One region of the Pallidibacillus thermolactis genome, then DNA from elsewhere that is predicted to be linked to it. Evidence: a T-box and tRNA genes for the amino acid it is inferred to sense, from the RefSeq annotation. Region 1 holds a T-box; the other holds one or more tRNA genes.
What was found. The T-box of region 1 lies ahead of ileS (isoleucine--tRNA ligase). A T-box ahead of a tRNA ligase gene usually reads a tRNA of that ligase, here a tRNA-Ile.
Positions count from the first base shown of each region.

Region 2: it encodes a tRNA-Ile, which carries the amino acid that the T-box ahead of ileS (isoleucine--tRNA ligase) is inferred to sense. The anticodon was not compared.

Region 1 covers NZ_JAOUSE010000002.1:162,995-166,463, reverse strand. The annotation lists gene OEV82_RS01680 (cell division protein SepF) at 1-244, shown strand, start outside; gene OEV82_RS01675 (YggT family protein) at 248-511, shown strand; gene OEV82_RS01670 (YlmH family RNA-binding protein) at 524-1,297, shown strand; gene OEV82_RS01665 (DivIVA domain-containing protein) at 1,387-1,917, shown strand; T-box leader at 1,996-2,209, shown strand; gene ileS (isoleucine--tRNA ligase) at 2,320-3,469, shown strand, end outside.
Region 2 covers NZ_JAOUSE010000028.1:5-3,473, forward strand. The annotation lists rRNA gene rrf (5S ribosomal RNA) at 189-304, shown strand; tRNA gene OEV82_RS09700 (tRNA-Val) at 309-381, shown strand; tRNA gene OEV82_RS09705 (tRNA-Thr) at 396-471, shown strand; tRNA gene OEV82_RS09710 (tRNA-Lys) at 492-567, shown strand; tRNA gene OEV82_RS09715 (tRNA-Leu) at 571-652, shown strand; tRNA gene OEV82_RS09720 (tRNA-Gly) at 666-740, shown strand; tRNA gene OEV82_RS09725 (tRNA-Leu) at 751-839, shown strand; tRNA gene OEV82_RS09730 (tRNA-Arg) at 853-926, shown strand; tRNA gene OEV82_RS09735 (tRNA-Pro) at 936-1,009, shown strand; tRNA gene OEV82_RS09740 (tRNA-Ala) at 1,037-1,112, shown strand; tRNA gene OEV82_RS09745 (tRNA-Met) at 1,134-1,207, shown strand; tRNA gene OEV82_RS09750 (tRNA-Ile) at 1,219-1,295, shown strand; tRNA gene OEV82_RS09755 (tRNA-Ser) at 1,308-1,400, shown strand; tRNA gene OEV82_RS09760 (tRNA-Met) at 1,433-1,506, shown strand; tRNA gene OEV82_RS09765 (tRNA-Asp) at 1,511-1,587, shown strand; tRNA gene OEV82_RS09770 (tRNA-Phe) at 1,607-1,682, shown strand; tRNA gene OEV82_RS09775 (tRNA-Gly) at 1,698-1,771, shown strand; tRNA gene OEV82_RS09780 (tRNA-Ile) at 1,777-1,850, shown strand; tRNA gene OEV82_RS09785 (tRNA-Asn) at 1,869-1,943, shown strand; tRNA gene OEV82_RS09790 (tRNA-Ser) at 1,947-2,039, shown strand; tRNA gene OEV82_RS09795 (tRNA-Glu) at 2,047-2,118, shown strand; partial or broken gene OEV82_RS09800 (shikimate kinase) at 2,151-2,814, opposite strand; gene OEV82_RS09805 (1,4-dihydroxy-2-naphthoate polyprenyltransferase) at 2,996-3,469, opposite strand, start outside.

The DNA.
Region 1 (3,469 bases):
TGATGCACAGGATATTGCTGATCATATTAAAAATCGCCGTGCGGTTGTCGTGAACTTACAAAGAATTGATAAAAACCACGCAAGAAGAATTGTGGACTTTTTAAGTGGAACCGTCTATGCATTAGGTGGAGAAATACAAAAAGTCGGCACAAATATTATTTTGTGTACGCCAGACAATGTAGAAGTAACAGGAAATATTTCAGATATGTTTACAGAGCAAGAATTTGACGATACGAGGTGGTAACAATTGACTGAAATAATTCGAATTATCGATGTGCTATTTGAAATTTATTTTATTGCATTAATTATCTATATTTTTATGTCATGGATTCCTGGATCAAGAGAAACGGCCATTGGCGAATTTTTAGGAAAAATTACAGAACCTTATTTAGAGCCATTTAGAAGATTTATTCCGCCTTTAGGTATGTTTGATTTATCACCAATTGTTGCGATTTTAGTTCTTCAATTTGCTAAAATTGGTTTGATCCAACTTCTAATCATGATTTTTTAATAAGGAGTCAGCATGTCAATATATCAACATTTCCGCCTAGAAGAAAAAGAATTTATTGACCAAGTGCTCACTTGGAAAAGTTACGTTGAAATGAACTACGCGCCAAAATTAACCGATTTTTTAGATCCGCGGGAACAGTTTATTGTTCAATCCATTGTTGGTCATAATGGAGAATGTAAGGTTCAATTTTTCGGTGGAATTCAAGGTGCGGAACGTAAACGCGCGCTTCTATATCCAGATTATTTACAACCAAATGAAGACGAATTTCAAATTCAATTATTTGAAATTCATTACCCAGAAAAATTTATTCAACTGACCCATCCGAAAATTTTAGGGAGTTTAATGGGGATAGGCTTAAAAAGGGAAAAATTTGGTGATATTTTAATGGAGCAAAAACGCAGTCAATTCCTTTGTGCAAAAGAAATTGCAGACTATGTTCGCTTACATTTTCATCACGTTGGTAAAGCGAAAGTTAGGCTCGAAGCATGTTCTTTATCTCAAGCTATACAGGTAAATGAACAAACGGAAGAACATGATTTTACTGTTTCTTCTTTACGGTTAGATGCAGTTTTATCGACGGCAAGTCGTCTTTCTCGTGAAAAAGCACAAAAGTTAATTGAAAATGGACAGGTGAAAGTGAATTTTAAAATAGTCGAATCACCGTCATATCAATTACAAGAAGGAGATCTAATTTCTGCTAGAAAAATTGGACGTATGAAATTAGCCTCAATAGGGGAACAAACGAGAAAAAATAAGTGGCGGATCACACTTGAATTTTTTCATTAAATCTAATCGTTTAGCAGGAAAATTATCACAAACTGTCGAAAAATAGTTTATAATATAAAATAATATGATCTTACTTTGGAGGTGGCTTTATGCCGTTAACGCCGTTAGATATACATAACAAAGAATTTTCCAAGTCTTTTCGAGGTTACGACGAAGATGAGGTAAATGAATTTTTAGACCAAGTAATTAAAGATTATGAGATCATCATTCGCGACAAAAAGGATTTAGAAGAACGTGTAAAGGATTTAGAAGAAAAATTAAAACACTTCAGTAATATTGAGGAAACATTAAACAAATCAATCCTTGTTGCTCAAGAAGCTGCAGAAGAAGTAAAAAGCAATGCACAAAAAGAGGCGAAATTAATTATACGTGAGGCAGAAAAAAATGCGGATCGTATTGTTAATGAGGCACTTTCAAAAGCAAGAAAAATTGCGTTGGAAATAGAAGATTTGAAGAAGCAATCAAAAGTTTTCCGTAACCGATTTAAAATGTTGATCGAGGCTCAGCTTGAAATGGTCAATAGTAAAGATTGGGATCAATTAATGGAATTTGATATTGATGCGACAGAGTTAAAGTCAATTGCTGAAGAAGAATTACATTTTAGCACACAAAATAACTAAAACATGAAAAGTATTGACGAATGAGTAAATATTGCATATAATTCGTTATACAATATTTTAATGGGGAAAATTTCATATTATGAAACGAAGATAGGGACAGTACGACTTCAACTCTTTTACTTAGCGAGCCGGTGATGGTGGGAGTCCGGTTAAAAGGGAAGTTGGAACATCACCCTGGAGTTCTTGTGCTGAAGTAATAGTAAGTACAAGCGTGACTACACGTTATTATATACAAGTGGGCAATTTTTGCCTATTTGGGTGGTACCGCGGGAAAAACCTTCTCGTCCCAAAGGGGATGAGAAGGTTTTTCTATTATTGTAAAATCGTTATGATTACAAATGATTAGAATTTCTTTAAATGGTTAATGATGAATGAAGATAATAAAAGGAAGGTGTAAGAGATTTGGATTATAAAGAAACATTATTAATGCCAAAAACAAAGTTTCCAATGCGAGGGAATTTAACGAAAAAAGAACCTGAAATTCAGGCGAAATGGGAAGAAATGAACATTTATAAAAAAGTACAAGAACGGACGAATGGACGCCAAAAATACGTTCTTCATGATGGACCACCATATGCGAACGGTAGTCTTCATATGGGGCATGCCTTAAATAAAGTCTTAAAAGACATCATCGTACGTTCAAGGTCAATGTTAGGCTATGATGCGCCATATGTTCCAGGATGGGATACACATGGTCTTCCGATTGAACAAGAATTAACGAAAAAAGGTGTTAATCGGAAAGAAATGACTGTTTCTGAGTTCCGGAAACTTTGTGAACAATATGCTTACGAACAAATTGATATTCAACGAAAAGGATTTAAAAGCCTTGGTATTCGAGGAGACTGGGAAAATCCATATTTAACGCTTCATCCAACATTTGAAGCACAACAGATTCGCGTTTTTGGTGAAATGGCGAAAAAAGGTTTAATCTATAAAGGTTCTAAACCTGTTTATTGGTCTCCATCTTCTGAATCAGCTCTTGCTGAAGCGGAAATTGAATATAAAGATGTACGTTCACCATCGATTTATGTTGCTTTCCCAGTAAAAGATGGAAAAGGTGTTTTAGATAATGATACTGAAATTGTGATTTGGACAACGACACCATGGACAATTCCAGCTAACTTAGGTATTTCTGTTCACCCTGAGTTTAACTATATTGTTGTAAACGTTGGGGACCGTAAATTCCTAATTGCTGAAGATTTATTAAAAACTGTGGCAGAAGAAATTGAATGGACAGACTATAAAGTTGTTCAAACAGTGAAAGGAAAAGAGTTAGAATACGTCGTTGCAAAACATCCGATTTATGATCGTGATTCTCTTGTGATGTGCGGTGAACACGTCACTTTAGATGCAGGTACAGGAGCCGTTCATACCGCTCCGGGACACGGGGAAGACGACTTCTATATTGGTCAAAAATATAATTTAGGTGTTTTAGCACCGGTCGATGAAAAAGGACATTTGACGGAAGAAGCACCAGGATTTGAAGGACTTTTTTACGATAAAGCAAATAAAGCCATTACAGAAAAACTAAAAGAAGTAGGGGCTTTATTAA
Region 2 (3,469 bases), on a different contig from region 1:
AGGTTGATAGGTCCGAGGTGGAAGCACGGTGACGTGTGGAGCTGACGGATACTAATCGTTCGAGGACTTAACCAATTGACAATAACTTGGTTTACTTGCCTTGCGTTATCTAGTTTTGAAAGAATGAAAAATTTCTTCTTGAAATTTTAAAAAAAACATGTATAATAATACTTGTCCTAACCAATTTGTTTGGTGACGATAGCGAGAAGGTCACACCCGTTCCCATCCCGAACACGGAAGTTAAGCTTCTCAGCGCCGATGGTAGTGAAGGGTTTCCCTTTGCGAGAGTAGGACGTTGCCAGACTCTAGGAGGATTAGCTCAGCTGGGAGAGCACCTGCCTTACAAGCAGGGGGTCGGCGGTTCGATCCCGTCATCCTCCATATTTAATTGATATGCCGGCCTAGCTCAATTGGTAGAGCAACTGACTTGTAATCAGTAGGTTGGGGGTTCGAGTCCTCTGGCCGGCACCAGTTTAAACATATAGTAAGACGAGCCGTTAGCTCAGTCGGTAGAGCATCTGACTTTTAATCAGAGGGTCAGAGGTTCGAATCCTCTACGGCTCACCATTTGCGGGTGTGGCGGAATTGGCAGACGCACCAGACTTAGGATCTGGCGCCGTAAGGCGTGGGGGTTCGACTCCCTTCACCCGCATCAAAAAAACAACGCGGAAGTAGTTCAGTGGTAGAACATCACCTTGCCAAGGTGGGGGTCGCGGGTTCGAATCCCGTCTTCCGCTCCATAATCAACTCGCCGGGGTGGCGGAATTGGCAGACGCACAGGACTTAAAATCCTGCGGTAGGTGACTACCGTACCGGTTCGACTCCGGTCCTCGGCACCATTTCATTAATTATGCGCCCGTAGCTCAATTGGATAGAGCGTTTGACTACGGATCAAAAGGTTAGGGGTTCGACTCCTCTCGGGCGCGCTTATGTTACGGGAAGTAGCTCAGCTTGGTAGAGCACTTGGTTTGGGACCAAGGGGTCGCAGGTTCGAATCCTGTCTTCCCGATAGATAAAAAGACACATTATTATAAATGGGGCCTTAGCTCAGCTGGGAGAGCGCCTGCTTTGCACGCAGGAGGTCAGCGGTTCGATCCCGCTAGGCTCCACCATTAATGAGTAATATAGTCCATGGCGGCGTAGCTCAGCTGGCTAGAGCGTACGGTTCATACCCGTGAGGTCGGGGGTTCGATTCCCTCCGCCGCTACTATAATACAAGGACCTTTAGCTCAGCTGGTTAGAGCAGACGGCTCATAACCGTCCGGTCGTAGGTTCGAGTCCTACAAGGTCCACCATATTATCTTTTTGGAGGAATACCCAAGTCTGGCTGAAGGGATCGGTCTTGAAAACCGACAGGCGGGTCAAACCGCGCGGGGGTTCGAATCCCTCTTCCTCCACCATAATATATTAGCGAACAGAGAAATATTATTACCGCGGGGTGGAGCAGTCTGGTAGCTCGTCGGGCTCATAACCCGAAGGTCGTAGGTTCAAATCCTACCCCCGCAATATTGGTCCGGTAGTTCAGTTGGTTAGAATGCCTGCCTGTCACGCAGGAGGTCGCGGGTTCGAGTCCCGTCCGGACCGCCATTAAAACAAATATCCTTACGGTTCGGTAGCTCAGTCGGTAGAGCAATGGACTGAAAATCCATGTGTCGGCGGTTCGATTCCGCCCCGAACCACCATTTTAATTCAGTTATGCGGGTGTAGTTTAGTGGTAAAACCACAGCCTTCCAAGCTGTTGTCGAGGGTTCGATTCCCTTCACCCGCTCCATAAATGGGCCTGTAGCTCAGTCGGTTAGAGCGCACGCCTGATAAGCGTGAGGTCGGTGGTTCGAGTCCACTCAGGCCCATCAGAAAAAATATATTATTCCGCAGTAGCTCAGTGGTAGAGCAATCGGCTGTTAACCGATCGGTCGTAGGTTCGAATCCTACCTGCGGAGCCAGATGGAGAAGTACTCAAGTGGCTGAAGAGGACGGTTTGCTAAACCGTTAGACCGGGTTTATCCGGTGCGTGGGTTCGAATCCCACCTTCTCCACCATTATTTTGGCCCCTTGGTCAAGTGGTTAAGACACCGCCCTTTCACGGCGGTAACACGGGTTCGAATCCCGTAGGGGTCATTGAAAAAGCACTTCCCAATAGGAAGTGCTTTTTATTTGATTCTAGAGTAGTTATTGTCTTTTTTGGGGATCATTTTATGTATTCTTATAAAAAAATGAAATCGTTTTGAGATCATTTTTGCTGTCTCAATTGGTGTCCGATTTGTATTATTGATTTTTATATAATTTTTCTTGTTATTTCGCCTTTATAAGAATTTAATCTATGACTTTTCATTGTTTCAAGTAATTCTCTTTCAGATCTTTCAATATTTCTTTTTGTGGGCTTTTCTTTTAATCGATATGGACTTTTATTTCTATTTATGGGTTCATTTATATCAGCTTCTAATTCTACGAAATATACTTCTACTCCTTTTTCTTCAAAAATTTTACAGATGTTCTCTACAAGCTTTCAATCTTCTTTCTATCAAAAGCCCATACATAAGTGAATATTAAACCTGGTTGGTTAGTTTTTGCAAAGGCTTTAAAAATCTCAGTTCGAAATGAATCTGATAGTTTCCACATTATTGGACTAATCCAAAAAACGGTTCGAGCCATTCTATCGTAAGATGATTGTGAAATTATTTAAAAGCCGTTAATTTTTTTTATTTTTTTCCAACTGTCATTTTTGCCAACTGCTTGTGGACCAAATATAAGTACAAATTTATTATTTTCGCCCCTAAAATGTCCGTTGTGAAATCTTGTAAAATTAAAAAGCAAAAAAAGTTCTAATAATTATACTAATAAATAAAATACAAACAATTGTGAGATTGTGATATGGGAAATCAATTTCTCTAAATAGAAGATGAACTATAAATACATTAATTGCGAAACATTTATAGACAATATGCTATCTATATCTAACCAAATTAAAACAGCAGTCTAAGAATAGACTGCTGTTTTAGAATATAAATGAGATAATAAATCCAATTGATAATAAAAATCCAAAGAACGTATTCGTCTGTGCTGTTGCTTTCATTGCTGGCATCATTTCAATAGGTTCTGTTTTACCCATGAACCCTTTTACAGCTTTGTATGCTTTTGGAATACTTAGTAATACAATGAGAAGCCATGGAGTTAAATGATTGAATATGATTAAACCGATAATCCAAATATAGGAGATGAAGAAACTAGCTGCCATAATTTTTAATGCATTATCTCTACCGAGTAATACAGGCAAAGTTTTTCTTCCAAATTCCTTATCACCTTTAACATCGCGAATATTATTTGATAGATTAATAACCCCAATTAATATCGTTGTTGGGATTGATACTAAGATGGCAGTTGTTGTAATCGTACCAGTTTGAATAAAATAGGAAATTAAAATAATATTAATTCCCATAAATAAACCGGACATAATTTCGCCAAGTGGAGT